3 regions of the Streptomyces sp. NPDC107654 genome follow, and region 3 is predicted to be linked to each of the others. Evidence: riboswitches for the same ligand, from Rfam matches in the RefSeq annotation. Region 3 holds a riboswitch; each other region holds the start of a gene.
The links. A riboswitch is a leader RNA that binds a small molecule or an ion and turns the genes downstream of it on or off. The one in region 3 is predicted to bind cyclic di-AMP.
Positions count from the first base shown of each region.

Region 1: it holds a riboswitch for cyclic di-AMP, as region 3 does, so the genes downstream of both, ACZ7N4_RS25450 (transglycosylase SLT domain-containing protein) here and ACZ7N4_RS11110 (transglycosylase family protein) in region 3, are expected to answer to the same signal.
Region 2: it holds a riboswitch for cyclic di-AMP, as region 3 does, so the genes downstream of both, ACZ7N4_RS08630 (C40 family peptidase) here and ACZ7N4_RS11110 (transglycosylase family protein) in region 3, are expected to answer to the same signal.

Region 1 covers NZ_JBVKBI010000015.1:121,287-125,480, reverse strand. Annotated here, with positions in the region: gene ACZ7N4_RS25455 (polyprenyl synthetase family protein) at 29-1,039, opposite strand; cyclic di-AMP (ydaO/yuaA leader) riboswitch at 1,563-1,742, shown strand; gene ACZ7N4_RS25450 (transglycosylase SLT domain-containing protein) at 1,748-2,233, shown strand; gene ACZ7N4_RS25445 (HAD family hydrolase) at 2,476-3,294, opposite strand; gene fahA (fumarylacetoacetase) at 3,574-4,194, shown strand, end outside.
Region 2 covers NZ_JBVKBI010000004.1:77,795-81,988, forward strand. Annotated here, with positions in the region: gene ACZ7N4_RS08620 (C40 family peptidase) at 1-181, opposite strand, end outside; gene ACZ7N4_RS08625 (hypothetical protein) at 582-935, shown strand; gene ACZ7N4_RS08630 (C40 family peptidase) at 955-2,337, opposite strand; cyclic di-AMP (ydaO/yuaA leader) riboswitch at 2,348-2,517, opposite strand; gene pcrA (DNA helicase PcrA) at 2,780-4,194, shown strand, end outside.
Region 3 covers NZ_JBVKBI010000005.1:104,027-108,220, forward strand. Annotated here, with positions in the region: gene eno (phosphopyruvate hydratase) at 1-856, opposite strand, end outside; gene ACZ7N4_RS11110 (transglycosylase family protein) at 1,196-1,915, opposite strand; cyclic di-AMP (ydaO/yuaA leader) riboswitch at 1,920-2,096, opposite strand; gene ACZ7N4_RS11115 (transglycosylase family protein) at 2,280-3,341, opposite strand; gene ACZ7N4_RS11120 (cytochrome P450 family protein) at 3,510-4,194, opposite strand, start outside.

The sequences.
Region 1 (4,194 bases), on a different contig from region 3:
TCAGCCGGCGCGGTGCACGACCGCGTCGTCAGCCGGCGCGGTGCACGACCGCGTCGCACAGCTCCGTCAGGGCCGCCTTGGCGTCGCACTCGGGCAGCGGGGCGAGCGCGGCCCGCGCCTCCTTCGCGTACCGGACGGTGTCCCGGCGGGCCTGCTCCAGCGCGGGGTGCGCGCGCAGCGCGGCCAGCGCCTCGGCGTGCCGGGCATCGTCGCTGAGGTCGGAGTCGAGCAGCTCGCACAGCGCGATGTCCTCGGGCAGGCCCAGCCGGGCGGCCCGCTCGCGCAGCCGGAGGACCGGCAGGGTCGCGATGCCCTCGCGCAGGTCGGTGCCCGGGGTCTTGCCGGACTCGTGGGAGTCGGAGGCGATGTCCAGGACGTCGTCGGCGAGCTGGAAGGCGACCCCGAGCCGTTCGCCGTACTGGGTGAGCACGTCGACGACCCGCTCGCCGGCACCGGACATCATCGCGCCGAACCGGCACGAGACCGCCACCAGGGAGCCCGTCTTGCCGCCGAGCACGTCCAGGTAGTGCTCGACCGGGTCACGGCCGTCCGAGGGGCCCGCGGTCTCCAGGATCTGGCCGGTGACCAGCCGTTCGAACGCCAGGGCCTGCACCCGGACCGCCTCGGGGCCGAGGTCGGCGAGGATCTGGGAGGCGCGGGCGAAGAGGAAGTCACCGGTGAGGACCGCGACGGAGTTGCCCCAGCGGGTGTTGGCGCTGTCCACGCCGCGCCGTACGGCCGCCTCGTCCATGACGTCGTCGTGGTACAGCGTGGCCAGGTGGGTCAGCTCCACGACCACGGCCGACGGTACGACGCCCGGCGCGTAGGGGTCGCCGAACTGGGCGGCGAGCATCACGAGGAGTGGCCGGAAACGCTTCCCTCCGGCCCGCACGAGGTGCTGCGCGGCCTCCGTGATGAACGGGACCTCGCTCTTGGTGGCTTCGAGCAAGCCTTCCTCGACAGCCGTCAATCCGGCCTGGACATCGGCTTCCAGAGCCTGGTCCCGCACGCTCAGCCCGAACGGCCCGACGACGGTCACGAGGGGTCTCCTGTCTGCTGGTGTCTGCTGGCGATTACACGGTTTGTCGATAGGTCGCTGCCCTCACTCAAGTCAGCGTATCCGGTCCCGTTTCGATCACCGATAGCGCCCACCGGTCCACCCCGGGCGGTATGGGACCACGACCGGCATGGTCTTGATCACATAGTAAGAACGGACATTTATTGACTTAACAGCAATACGGGCACTGTTTCGCAACCTCTCCACACCCTCCCTTCCGTCACCTTAGGGGCGAATCCCCCTATTCCCCCATGCCCGATTTGAAGCGATTTGCCATTTCGTGAATTGGGTCACGCGCCCCGTATACCCGGCCCACACCCCGCGACCCCCGCCACCCCTTGCCGCACAAGCGAGTTGAGGCTTGGCAATAGCAAAGGATCAAGCGCCCCATACAACGTCGATCAAGGTCAAATCGCCCGTTGTATGAATCCGGTACTTGTTCCCGACATGTGCTCTCGCATACGTTCCGGGCCGTCGGGCGGACGCCGAATCCTGCCGCCGCCCGCATAACCCATCGACGAACTCATTCGTACGGCAGGAGCGGGGGACCCCAGGTAACTCGCCGGGCCGGTCGGCACACGCCGCACCGGTACGGCTCGGGGTGAAGCCGTGCCTCTCCAGGGCGCGGCCGGGCACCTCCTCGCCCGAACCCGACAGCTCACCTCGCAGGCGCCGGAGAGGAACACCCCCATGTCCGCTGCCGTTCAGCACCGCCGCACCCGGAACAGCCGCCTCGTCCGCGCCCTCGCCGCCGCAGGCACCGGCGTCGCCGTCCTCACCCTGCCGCTCATCGGCGCGACCAGCGCCTCCGCGGCCCCCAGCACCTCCACGACGGCCACCACCCCCGCCGGATACCCGAACAACCTGGACGGCTGGATCCGCGAGTCGCTCGCGATCATGGCCGAGAAGAAGATCCCGGGCACCTACAACGGCATCTACCGCAACATCATCCGCGAGTCCTCGGGCAACCCGACGGCCATCAACCTCTGGGACTCCAACGCCGCCAAGGGCATCCCGTCCAAGGGCCTGCTCCAGGTCATCGACCCGACCTTCAACGCGTACCACGTCGCCGGAACCTCGTTCAACATCTACGACCCGGTCGCGAACATCACCGCCGCCTGCAACTACGCGGCCGCGCGGTACGGGTCGATCGACAACGTGTTCGGCGCGTACTGACCGGCTCCGGCCGGCCGCCGCACCCTTCTCTCCCGACATCCCGGTCCGTCGGCCATCCCGGTCTGTCAGACGTCACGGTCGACCGGTCATCACGGCCGGTCGGCCGTCACGATCGACCGGTGGTCACCGTCGACCGGACGTCACCGTCGACCGGACGTCACCGTCGACCGGCGGTCACCGTCGACCGGTCGCACGGCCGGTCTTCGCCCTCGGTCTTCACCCTCGGTCGTCACGGCCGGGCATCACGGCCGGTCGGTCGGGAAGAGGCCTTCGAGGACGACGGCGATGCCGTCGTCCTCGTTCGACAAGGTGACCTCGTCGGCCACCGCCTTCAGTTCGGGGTGGGCGTTGGCCATCGCGACACCGCGCCCGGCCCAGTCGAACATCGGGATGTCGTTGGGCATGTCGCCGAAGGCGAGGGCCCGGTCGGCCGCCACCCCGAGCCGCTCGGCGGCCAGTGCCAGTCCGGTCGCCTTCGTCACCCCCCTCGGCTGCAGCTCCACGGTCCCCGGCCCCGACATGGTGACCGTCGCCAGCGAACCCACCGCCGAGCGGGCCACCGCCGCCAGCTCGTCGTCGGACAGGGAGGCGTGCCGCAGCAGCACCTTGCTGATGGGCTCACGCCAGAGCTCGTCCCGCCGGCCGACGCGCACCGCGGGCAGTGTCGGGTGGGGCATCCGGTAGCCGGGTTCGATGAGCGTGAGCCCGTCCACGCCGTCCTGGTCGACCGCCGCGTAGACCTGCCCCACCTCCGCCTCGATCTTGCCGAGCGCGGTCTCGGCCAGCTCCCGGTCCAGCCGGACCGACCACAGCAGACGGTGTAACCCCGCGTCGTAGACCTGCGCTCCCTGTCCGCACACCGCGAGCCCCGTGCAGCCGAGGGCCGCCAGCAGCGGCCGCACCCGCGGCGCCGGGCGGCCTGTCACCACCAGGTGCCGGGCACCGGCCCGCACCGCCCGCGCGAGCGCGGCGAGCGACCGGTCGGAGACGGTGTCGTCGCCGCGCAGCAGCGTTCCGTCCAGGTCAGTGGCGATCAGTGCATATGCCGGGGAGGGTTCCATGATCCGAGAATACGGACACGGCGCCCCGCCGACTCACCTGTCTTTTCAGGCACTTGGCCGCCCTACGGCTTCAAGTGGCGTACGCGCACGTCGGAATGAGTGTGCCTCCGGCACGTGCGCCGGCCGGGACGGACCGGCGTACGACGACGACCGCGCACGCGGTGAACGGCTCTCCGGAGTGCGGCACTGCCCAAGACATGCGAGTCGGCCGTAACGTGTGGCCCGATCACATGGAACGCCACGCCGTGCATGGCCCGGATGAGAGTGAGGCAGCACCCCATGCCCCCCTTCGACGTCCCCGAGGGCGACCCCTTCGGTCCGCACAACCTCCCCTATGGCGTGTTCTCGCCCTCCGGCAGCACGGAGCGGAGGATCGGCGTCCGGCTCGGAAACCACGTCCTCGACGCGGGCGCCACGGCCGCGGCGCTCGGCTCGCCCCACCAGGCGCTGCTCGCCCGGCCCACCCTGAACCCGCTGCTCGCCGCCGGCCGCACCACCTGGTCGGACGTACGGCGCGCCGTCACCTCCTGGATCACGGACCCGGCACACCGCGAGACCGTCGAGCCGCTGTTCCACCCCCTGTCCGAGGTGACCCTGCACCTGCCCTTCGAGGTCGCGGACTACGTCGACTTCTACGCCTCGGAGAACCACGCCCGCAACGTCGGCCAGATCTTCCGCCCGGACGCCGAGGATTCCCTCACCCCCAACTGGAAGCACCTGCCGATCGGCTACCACGGCCGCTCCGGCACGGTCGTCGTCTCGGGCACCGACGTCGTACGGCCGTCCGGGCAGCGCAAGGGCCCCGGCGACCCCGCGCCCGTCTTCGGCCCGTCGATCCGGCTGGACATCGAGGCCGAGGTCGGCTTCGTCGTGGGCGTGCCCTCCCGGCTGGGCAGCCCG
Region 2 (4,194 bases), on a different contig from region 3:
CGGCCTCCCGGTACAGCGTGTCCACCTTGGCCTTCACCTGCGCCGGCGTCAGCCGGGGCTCGGCGTGACCCGTCCCGTCGAAGACCGTCGCGGCGGCCGCGCCCGCCAGGGCGAGCGTGGCCGCCGTCCGGGCCGTATGGCCGCTGAGCGGGCGTTGCGGGGGCTTGCGGTGGGATGCCACCTGGACCGTCACGTCCTTCCGTACGTCTCCTGTGACCGAGCGGTCAGCGCTCCGTGGCGGCCCCGCACAGGGGGAGCGGGCCGTCGCCGGGCCTTTCTCGGCGGTGGTGACCGACTGCCGCTCCCGGTCCGACGGCGGTGGGGGAGGCGGTCACCTGGGGGAGGACGCTAGGCCGGAGAGTGACGACTTGGTAACGCAGTGTGCGGAAGTGGTGCGGACGGTCCCTGAAGTGACCGGATGTGTCCGCGTCGGTGGGTGGCAGTCGTCGCATTTACTGTGCGTGGTGACCGAAGGGCGGAAAGTGGGACTGCTGTGTGCTGTGGGGTGCTAAGGGGCGGATTTATGCAAGGTTCCGGCCCGGTGGCGGAGGCCCGGTGGCTCACGGTTAGGCTCCGGCTCCATGGACGCACTCACCCATCTCTTCGTCGGCCTGCACATCATCGGTATCGCCGCGCTGCTCGGTGGTTTCCTCACCCAGATGAAGGCGATGGGCCAGGGCACGGCCCGGTTCGTGCCCGGGATGCTGCACGGCGCGCTGACCATGCTGGTCACCGGCGTGGCCCTCGTCGGCCTGAACCAGGCCGACGACCACCACGTCAACAACGTCAAGATCGGCGTGAAGCTGGCCCTGCTGATCGTGATCCTCGGCCTGGTCTATGTGAAGCGCGACGAGGAACGGGTCGACAAGGGCCTCTTCGGGCTGGTCGGCCTGCTCACCACGGCCAACATCTTCATCGCCGTCCTCTGGACCTGATCCTCGACGCGCCCCCGTCTCAGCCCGGCCGCACCACGCTGTGGACGGCCGGCTCGCCGGTGCCCGACACCGGTTCCTCGCGGACGTACGCGCCCGGCCTGGGCGCGTGGATCACCATGCCGTCACCCGTGCAGAGCCCGACATGGCGGGCGTCGTCGTGGAAGAAGACGAGGTCACCGGGGCGGGCGTCGGCCGGCGCGACCGGGGTCCCGGCGCCGGCCTGCTCGCGGACGGTGCGCGGCAGGGTGACGCCGGCCGACTTCCAGGCGGCCTGGGTGAGGCCCGAGCAGTCGTAGGAATCCGGACCCGCCGCACCCCACACGCACGGCTTGCCGAGCTGGGCGCGGGCGAACGCGATGGCCTTCCTGGCCTTGGTCGCGTACGTCCCCGAGGGCGCGGCGGCGGCCTGGACGATTCGCTCGGACAGCAGCACGCGCGCGTGGGCGAGCTTTTTCCGCACGGCGGCCTTGGCCGCCTTGGGGCCGGCGCCGGCGCCCTGCGGGGTGGTGGGGGCGGGGGCTGCCGCGGTGTGGCGGGCGTGAGCGGCCTCGGCGGCCTGAGCGACGACCCTGGTGGTCCGGGTGGCCTGAGCGGGTGGGGCGGCCGATACGGCTGCGTCGCGGGCGTCGGCGGAGGCGGTGAGGCTGCCGGCTCCCACGGGTGCGAGGGCGGCCGTGTCCGGCACGGGCGGAGCGACGGGCGTACGGCGAACAGGCGGCGTGAGAGCCGTACCCCCGGTGCGCGTGGTTCCGCCGGCGAGCGTGGCCCCGGCGGCCGTGGTGCCTGCGGCCGCAGCGTGGCCGTCCTCGTCCCGGCCGGTGCCTCGCTGGGCCGGGATCATGCCGCGCAGGCCGGGAAGCGCGCGGTGCCGGGCGCGCCGGGCGACCTCGTCCCGGAGCCGCTGAAGGCTGTCGGCGCCGTGCCGAGGAACGTCCGCCCCGGCCGCCCCGGCGCCCTCCGCGACCCGGTCGCCCCGCGCACCCCGCCCGCCGGACCGTTCGACCCACCCGGCCCGGCGCTCGGCCTGCTCGGTCCGCCCGGTCCCGCGCTCGGCCCCTTGAGCAGGTCCGTTCCCTCGCCCATCCGGCCCGGTCCCGCGTTCCGTCCGCCCGGTCCCGCGCTCCGCGCGGGCGGCCCCCCGGTCCGACCGTCCGCCCCACTCCCGGCCCGCGGCGGACGCCTCGGCCGCCGACTCCGCTCTGCGGTACAGATCCTCGATCTTGCGCTCGACCTCCTCCAGGCTCGGCCTGCCGTCACCGGCCGCCGGCGCGGCTTCGGCGGTCTGGGACAGGACGGCCACCGAGGTGAGGGCGGCGGTGGCGAGGGCGGGGCCCGCGAGGGCGGGGGTGCGGATGCCCGCTCCCGGGGTTCCGCCGGGGCGCGGCTTGCGGTGCGACGCCAAGGGAGGCGACTCCTTCCCGTGCTGCCGCCTACCGGGTTAGCTGTCGGGTTCGGGCGGGATGCTCGGAAGGGTTGCCCTACGGCGTCGTCCCGGGCGGGAGTCGGCCGATTCACCCCAGGATCGGTGGGTCCCCGGCTCCGGGCACCGTGCGGGGCGCGCCGGACTCGGCGGAGGCCGCGCGGCCCGGCGAGGTTCGCCGGAGAGGGGTCGTGCGGCCTGACGGCAACCTAGCCAACTCGTGTGTCTTCTGTGAAGGTTGGTGCGCGGTATGTCCGATACATTTCCGTGACCTCGAGGCGGTTTCATGTGTCCGTGACCGGGTGCTTCCCGTGCGTGAGCAGGGGAAAGGCGTCGTAGGCGGGAAGACGGACGCTCCGGCGACGGTGGCGGGTTCCGGGGACGGGGACCGGTTGTCGGTGGGGCGCCCTAGACTCGGAGAGCGATGAGCAGCCTCTTTGACGACAGCTTCCTGGCGGACCTCCAGGCCCCTCGCGGGCACGAGGAGGAGCCCCCGCCGCCGCCCGAGGACGACCACGCTCCGGAGCGGGTTCCGGACGACCTGTTCGGCGGGAAGTTCGACGTGCCACCGGACCGGGACGCGTACTACCGCGACGGCGCCCCCCGTCCCGCGCTCGACCCGGCGGCACTCCTGGAGGGGCTGAACGAGAACCAGCGCGCCGCGGTCGTGCACGCCGGCTCCCCGCTGCTCATCGTCGCCGGTGCCGGCTCCGGCAAGACCCGCGTGCTGACGCACCGCATCGCGTACCTGCTCGCGGAGCGCAACGTCCACCCCGGCCAGATCCTCGCGATCACCTTCACCAACAAGGCCGCGGGCGAGATGAGGGAACGCGTCGAGCAGCTCGTCGGCCCGCGCGCGAACGCGATGTGGGTGATGACCTTCCACAGCGCGTGCGTGCGCATCCTGCGCCGGGAGAGCAAGAAGCTCGGCTTCACCTCGTCCTTCTCGATCTACGACGCCGCCGACAGCAAGCGCCTGATGGCCCTGGTCTGCCGCGACCTGGACCTCGACCCCAAGCGCTTCCCGCCCAAGTCCTTCAGCGCCAAGATCAGCAATTTGAAGAACGAGCTGATCGACGAGGAGGACTTCGCCGCCCAGGCCACGGACGGCTTCGAGAAGACCCTCGCCCAGGCCTACGCCATGTACCAGTCGCGGCTGCGCGAGGCGAACGCGCTGGACTTCGACGACCTGATCATGACGACGGTCAACCTGCTGCGCGCATTCCCGGACGTCGCCGAGCACTACCGCCGCCGTTTCCGGCACGTCCTGGTGGACGAGTACCAGGACACGAACCACGCCCAGTACGCGCTCGTGCGCGAACTGGTCGGCACGGGCGAGCGCGCCGCGGAGGACGCCGACACCCCGCCCGGCGAGTACGACGTCCCGCCCGCGGAACTCTGCGTCGTGGGTGACGCGGACCAGTCGATCTACGCCTTCCGGGGCGCGACGATCCGCAACATCCTCCAGTTCGAGGAGGATTACCCAAACGCGACGACGATCCTTCTGGAGCAGAACTACCGCTCCACGCAGACCATCCTGTCCGCCGCCAACGCGGTCATCGAGCGCAACGAGTCCCGCCGCCCGAAGAACCTGTGGACCAACGCCGGCCAGGGCGCCCGGATCACCGGGTACGTCGCCGACACCGAGCACGACGAGGCCCAGTTCGTCGCCGAGGAGATAGACCGCCTGGTCGACGCGGGCGACGCGCGCGCGGGAGACGTCGCCGTCTTCTACCGCACCAACGCCCAGTCCCGTGTCTTCGAAGAGGTCTTCATCCGCGTCGGCCTGCCCTACAAGGTCGTCGGCGGGGTCCGCTTCTACGAGCGCAAGGAGGTCCG
Region 3 (4,194 bases):
GCGGGTCCTCGATGGAGACCAGCGGGTACGCCTCGACCAGCTCGGCGTAGTACTCGGTCATCTCGGCGGCCGTGCGCTCCTTGCCCTCGAAGAGGTAGGAGCCGTCCTTGTAGAACTCGGACGCGGCGACGTCGAGGGCGAGCGCGATCTGCTCGCCGGGGGCGTAGCCGGCCTCCTTGATCGCCTCCAGGATGAGGTCGAGCGCCTCACGGTTGGAGCCGAGGTTCGGGGCGAAGCCGCCCTCGTCGCCGAGGCCGGTGGACAGGCCCTTGTTCTTCAGGACCTTCTTCAGCGTGTGGTAGACCTCGGTGCCCCAGCGCAGGGCCTCGGAGAAGGACTCCGCGCCGATCGGGGCGATCATGAACTCCTGGATGTCCACGTTGGAGTCGGCGTGCGAGCCGCCGTTCAGGATGTTCATCATCGGCACCGGCAGCAGGTGCGCGTTCGGGCCGCCCAGGTAGCGGAAGAGGGGCAGGTCGCTGGCCTCGGAGGCGGCGTGGGCGACGGCGAGCGAGACGCCGAGGATGGCGTTGGCGCCGAGGGAGCCCTTGTTGTCGGTGGCGTCCAGGTCGAACATGGCCTGGTCGATCAGGCGCTGCTCGGTGGCGTCGTAGCCGACCAGCTCCGGGCCGATCTGCTCGATCACGGCGAGGACGGCCTTCTCGACGCCCTTGCCCTGGTAGCGGTTCGGGTCACCGTCGCGCAGCTCGATGGCCTCGAAGGCGCCGGTCGAGGCGCCGGACGGGACGGCGGCACGACCCGTGCTGCCGTCGTCGAGGCCGACCTCGACCTCGACCGTGGGGTTGCCTCGGGAGTCCAGGATTTCCCGGGCTACGACGACGTCGATGGACGGCACGAGCATCTCCTTCTTGGATGTGACGCTGGAAGTGCGGGGCTGGGTGCCTTACGGCTGTGCCTTGCGACTAGAGCCTAACCGTCCCGGGGGCGTCGGCCACCGACCGACCGTCCCGTGGACATGCCGACGGTACCTTTTGTTTCGCCGCCAAACAAAGGGCTTCGGGAAGCTCGGTGCTCCCGGGGCAGAAAAAAGCCCCGCCCCGGTGCGTACGGGGGAACACGCACCGGGGCGGGGCGCCCGTGGGGACGGGGGGTGGCCCGCACGGGGTCTTGGGGGGCCGGGCGGGCCCTGGGGGACCCGCACGGCGGTGACCGCGGGGTCCGCCGGCCGCTCCTCTTACTTCAGGTGCAGCTGCTGGCCCGGGTAGATGAGGTTGGCGTCCTGGACGATGTCCTTGTTCAGCTCGAACAGCTTGTGCCAGCCGCCCTTGACGCCGTGCTGCTGGGCGATGGCTCCCAGGGTGTCACCCGCGACGACCTTGTACTCGCCGTCACCCTTCTTGACCTTCTTGCCGGTCGGGGTGGTGACGGTCTTCTCCGTCGACGGGGCGGTCCGCGTGGTGGAGCGGGTGGTGGACTGCTGGTCGGTGGAGCGGGCGGCGGTGCCGTCCGAACCGGTGCTGCCGCCCGAGCCGCCGGTGCCGCCCGAGGTCGAGGGGGCGCTCGGGGCGGAGCCGTTGTACGGGGTGCCGGACAGGCCCGTGCCGCAGACCGGCCAGGCGCCCTTGCCCTGCGCGGCCAGGACCTTCTCGGCGACCGAGATCTGCTGGGACTTGGAGGCCTGGTCGGCGCTGGCGGCGTACTGCGTGCCGCCGTAGGCGGCCCAGGTGGAGGCGGAGAACTGCAGACCGCCGTAGTAGCCGTTGCCGGTGTTGATGGACCAGTTGCCGCCGGACTCGCACTGGGCGACCTTGTCCCACTCGGCGGTGGTGGCGGCGGAGGCGTTGCCGGCCGCCATCAGCGGGGCGGCGACGGCCGCGCCGGTGACACCGGCGAGCGCGACGGCTCGGACGGCCTTGGACGGACGGCGGTGCTTGCCCTTGCCGGTAAACAGCATGGATCGATCCCCTCACCGACGCCTGCGAGGTGAGCTGTCGGGTTCGGGCCGGTTGAGTTTGCCCGGCCGCGCTCCCGCTTGCGCGGAAGTCGCGGCTTCACCCCCAGCCGGTTCCAGCTTCAACTGCCGGTCCCGGCGCCTACCTTGGGTCCCCCGCTCCTGCCTACGGCGCTTGACGCGACGACTGTTCCCGGGTGGCCGCTGGCAGGATTCGGCGTTGCGGCCGCCGGGGCTCGTGGTGACGAGCGGCCTCGACCGTAGACACGCGCCGCGCGGAATTTCAAAGACGATCAGGGCTTCTGAGACTCATCCCACACTTTCGCCAAACCGGACATTACGGCGTCAAATGGGGCGTCAACTCCGCCTAGTTCGCGTCTGTTTCACCCGCGACGTCCAGCGCCTGACCGGCGGTGATGTGGTTCGGGTCGGACCCGATGGCCTTCTTGTTGTCCGCGTAGAGCGCGCGCCACCCGCCGTCGACGTCAAGGGAGTCGGCGATGGAGACGAGGGAGTCGCCCTGGCGGACGGTGTACGTGTCCGTTCCGCGGGACGCGTGCCGGCCCGACGCGTCGTCCTGACCGTTTGTCACGCTTTCGTCCGCACTCGCCCCACGGTGACGTCCGCCACCGAGCGCCCCGGTGTCGACCAGGCTCCACGAACCGGCGGCCCGCTGCGGGTCGTTCTCGACGCCCGCCTCCGGGGTGGCGGGGGCGGAGCCGTCACCGGGCCCCCGGGAGTCACCGGCGTCCGGCGAGGCGGACTTGTCGGACTTGGTGGTGTCGGTCCCCGTGGAGTCGGTGTCCGCACCGGCGTCCTTGCCCGTCTTGCCGGTCGGCGTGGCCGTGGGGTCCGCGGAGGAACCGGAGCCGGCGTCGGAGCCGGTACCGGTCGAAGACGGCGAATCCGGCGAACCTGACGCACCGGAGTCGTCGGAGGACCCCGACGGGTCGGACGTACCGGAGGTGTCGGACTTCTCGGTCGATCCGGATGTCCCGCCCGAACCGCCCTTGTCGTCGGAGCCGACGCCCGTGTCGACATCCACGGAGCCCGAGTCGGTGGTCAGGCCGGACAGCAGGGCGCAGGTGGCCCACGGGGTGGTGCCCTTGTCGGCGAGGATCTTCTCGGCGACGGCGATCTGCTGGTTGCGGCTGGCCTGGTCGGGGCTGGCCGCGTACTGCCCGCCGCCGTACGCGTTCCAGTCCTCCTGGGAGATCTGGAGGCCGCCGTAGTACCCGTTGCCGGGGTTCGCGCTCCAGGAGCCGCCGCTCTCGCACTCGGCCACCTTGTCCCAGGTGCCGCCGTCGGCCGCGCTGGCGCTCGCCGCGCCGAGGAGCGGGATGGCGATGGCGGAGCCGGTCACTCCGGCCGCGACGAGGAGAGCCGGGGCCTGACGGGGGCGACGGTGTCGACCGTTCCCGGAGAGCATGCAGAAGCCTTTCGAGCGACAGCAGGGCCGGCGCGGCGGATGGAGCCCGTCGCCGCGCTGATGGGTGAACGTATAGGCAGACGATCACTTGTCACAAGTTCATGCCGCGCAGATCACGTGAAGATCACAGAGTTGAACGTCTGTCATCTTGCCCTGGAGGGCTTGTGGTCAGGCCGTGGGCGTGAACTCGACGGGCAGGGTGCGCAGGCCGCGCATGATGAGTCCGCCGCGCCGGCGCAACTCGGCCGGATCGGCGGCGAGGCGCAGGTCGGGCAGGCGGGTGAGCAGGGTGGCGAGCGCGGTCTGGCCCTCCAGGCGGGCCAGCGGCGCGCCCAGGCAGTAGTGGATGCCGTGGCCGTAACCGAGGTGCTGGTTGTCGCGGCGGCCGAGGTCCAGCACGTCCGGGTCGGCGAACCGCTCCGGGTCCCGGTCGGCGGCGGCGAGGACGACGAGCACCGGGTCGCCCGGCGCGATGTCCTGCCCGCCGACGGTGAGCGGCTCGGTGGCGAACCGCCAGGTCGCCAGCTCCACCGGGCCGTCGTAGCGCAGGAGTTCCTCGACTCCCGTCTCCAGCAGGTCCCGTTCGCCGCGGGCCAGGGAGGTCTGCAGCCGCGCGCGCTGGTCGGGGTGGGTGAGCAGGGCGTAGGTGCCGTTGCCGATGAGGTTGACGGTCGTCTCGAAGCCGGCGAAGAGCAGGATGAAGGCCATGGCGGCGGCCTCGTTCTCGGTGAGGTGCTCACCGTGGTCGGAGGCACGGATGAGGCCGGAGATGAGGTCCTCGCCGGGCGTGGGCGCGGCGGGCAGCGCCTCGCGCTTCCGGTGGATGAGCTCGGCGAGATAGCCGCGCATCTTC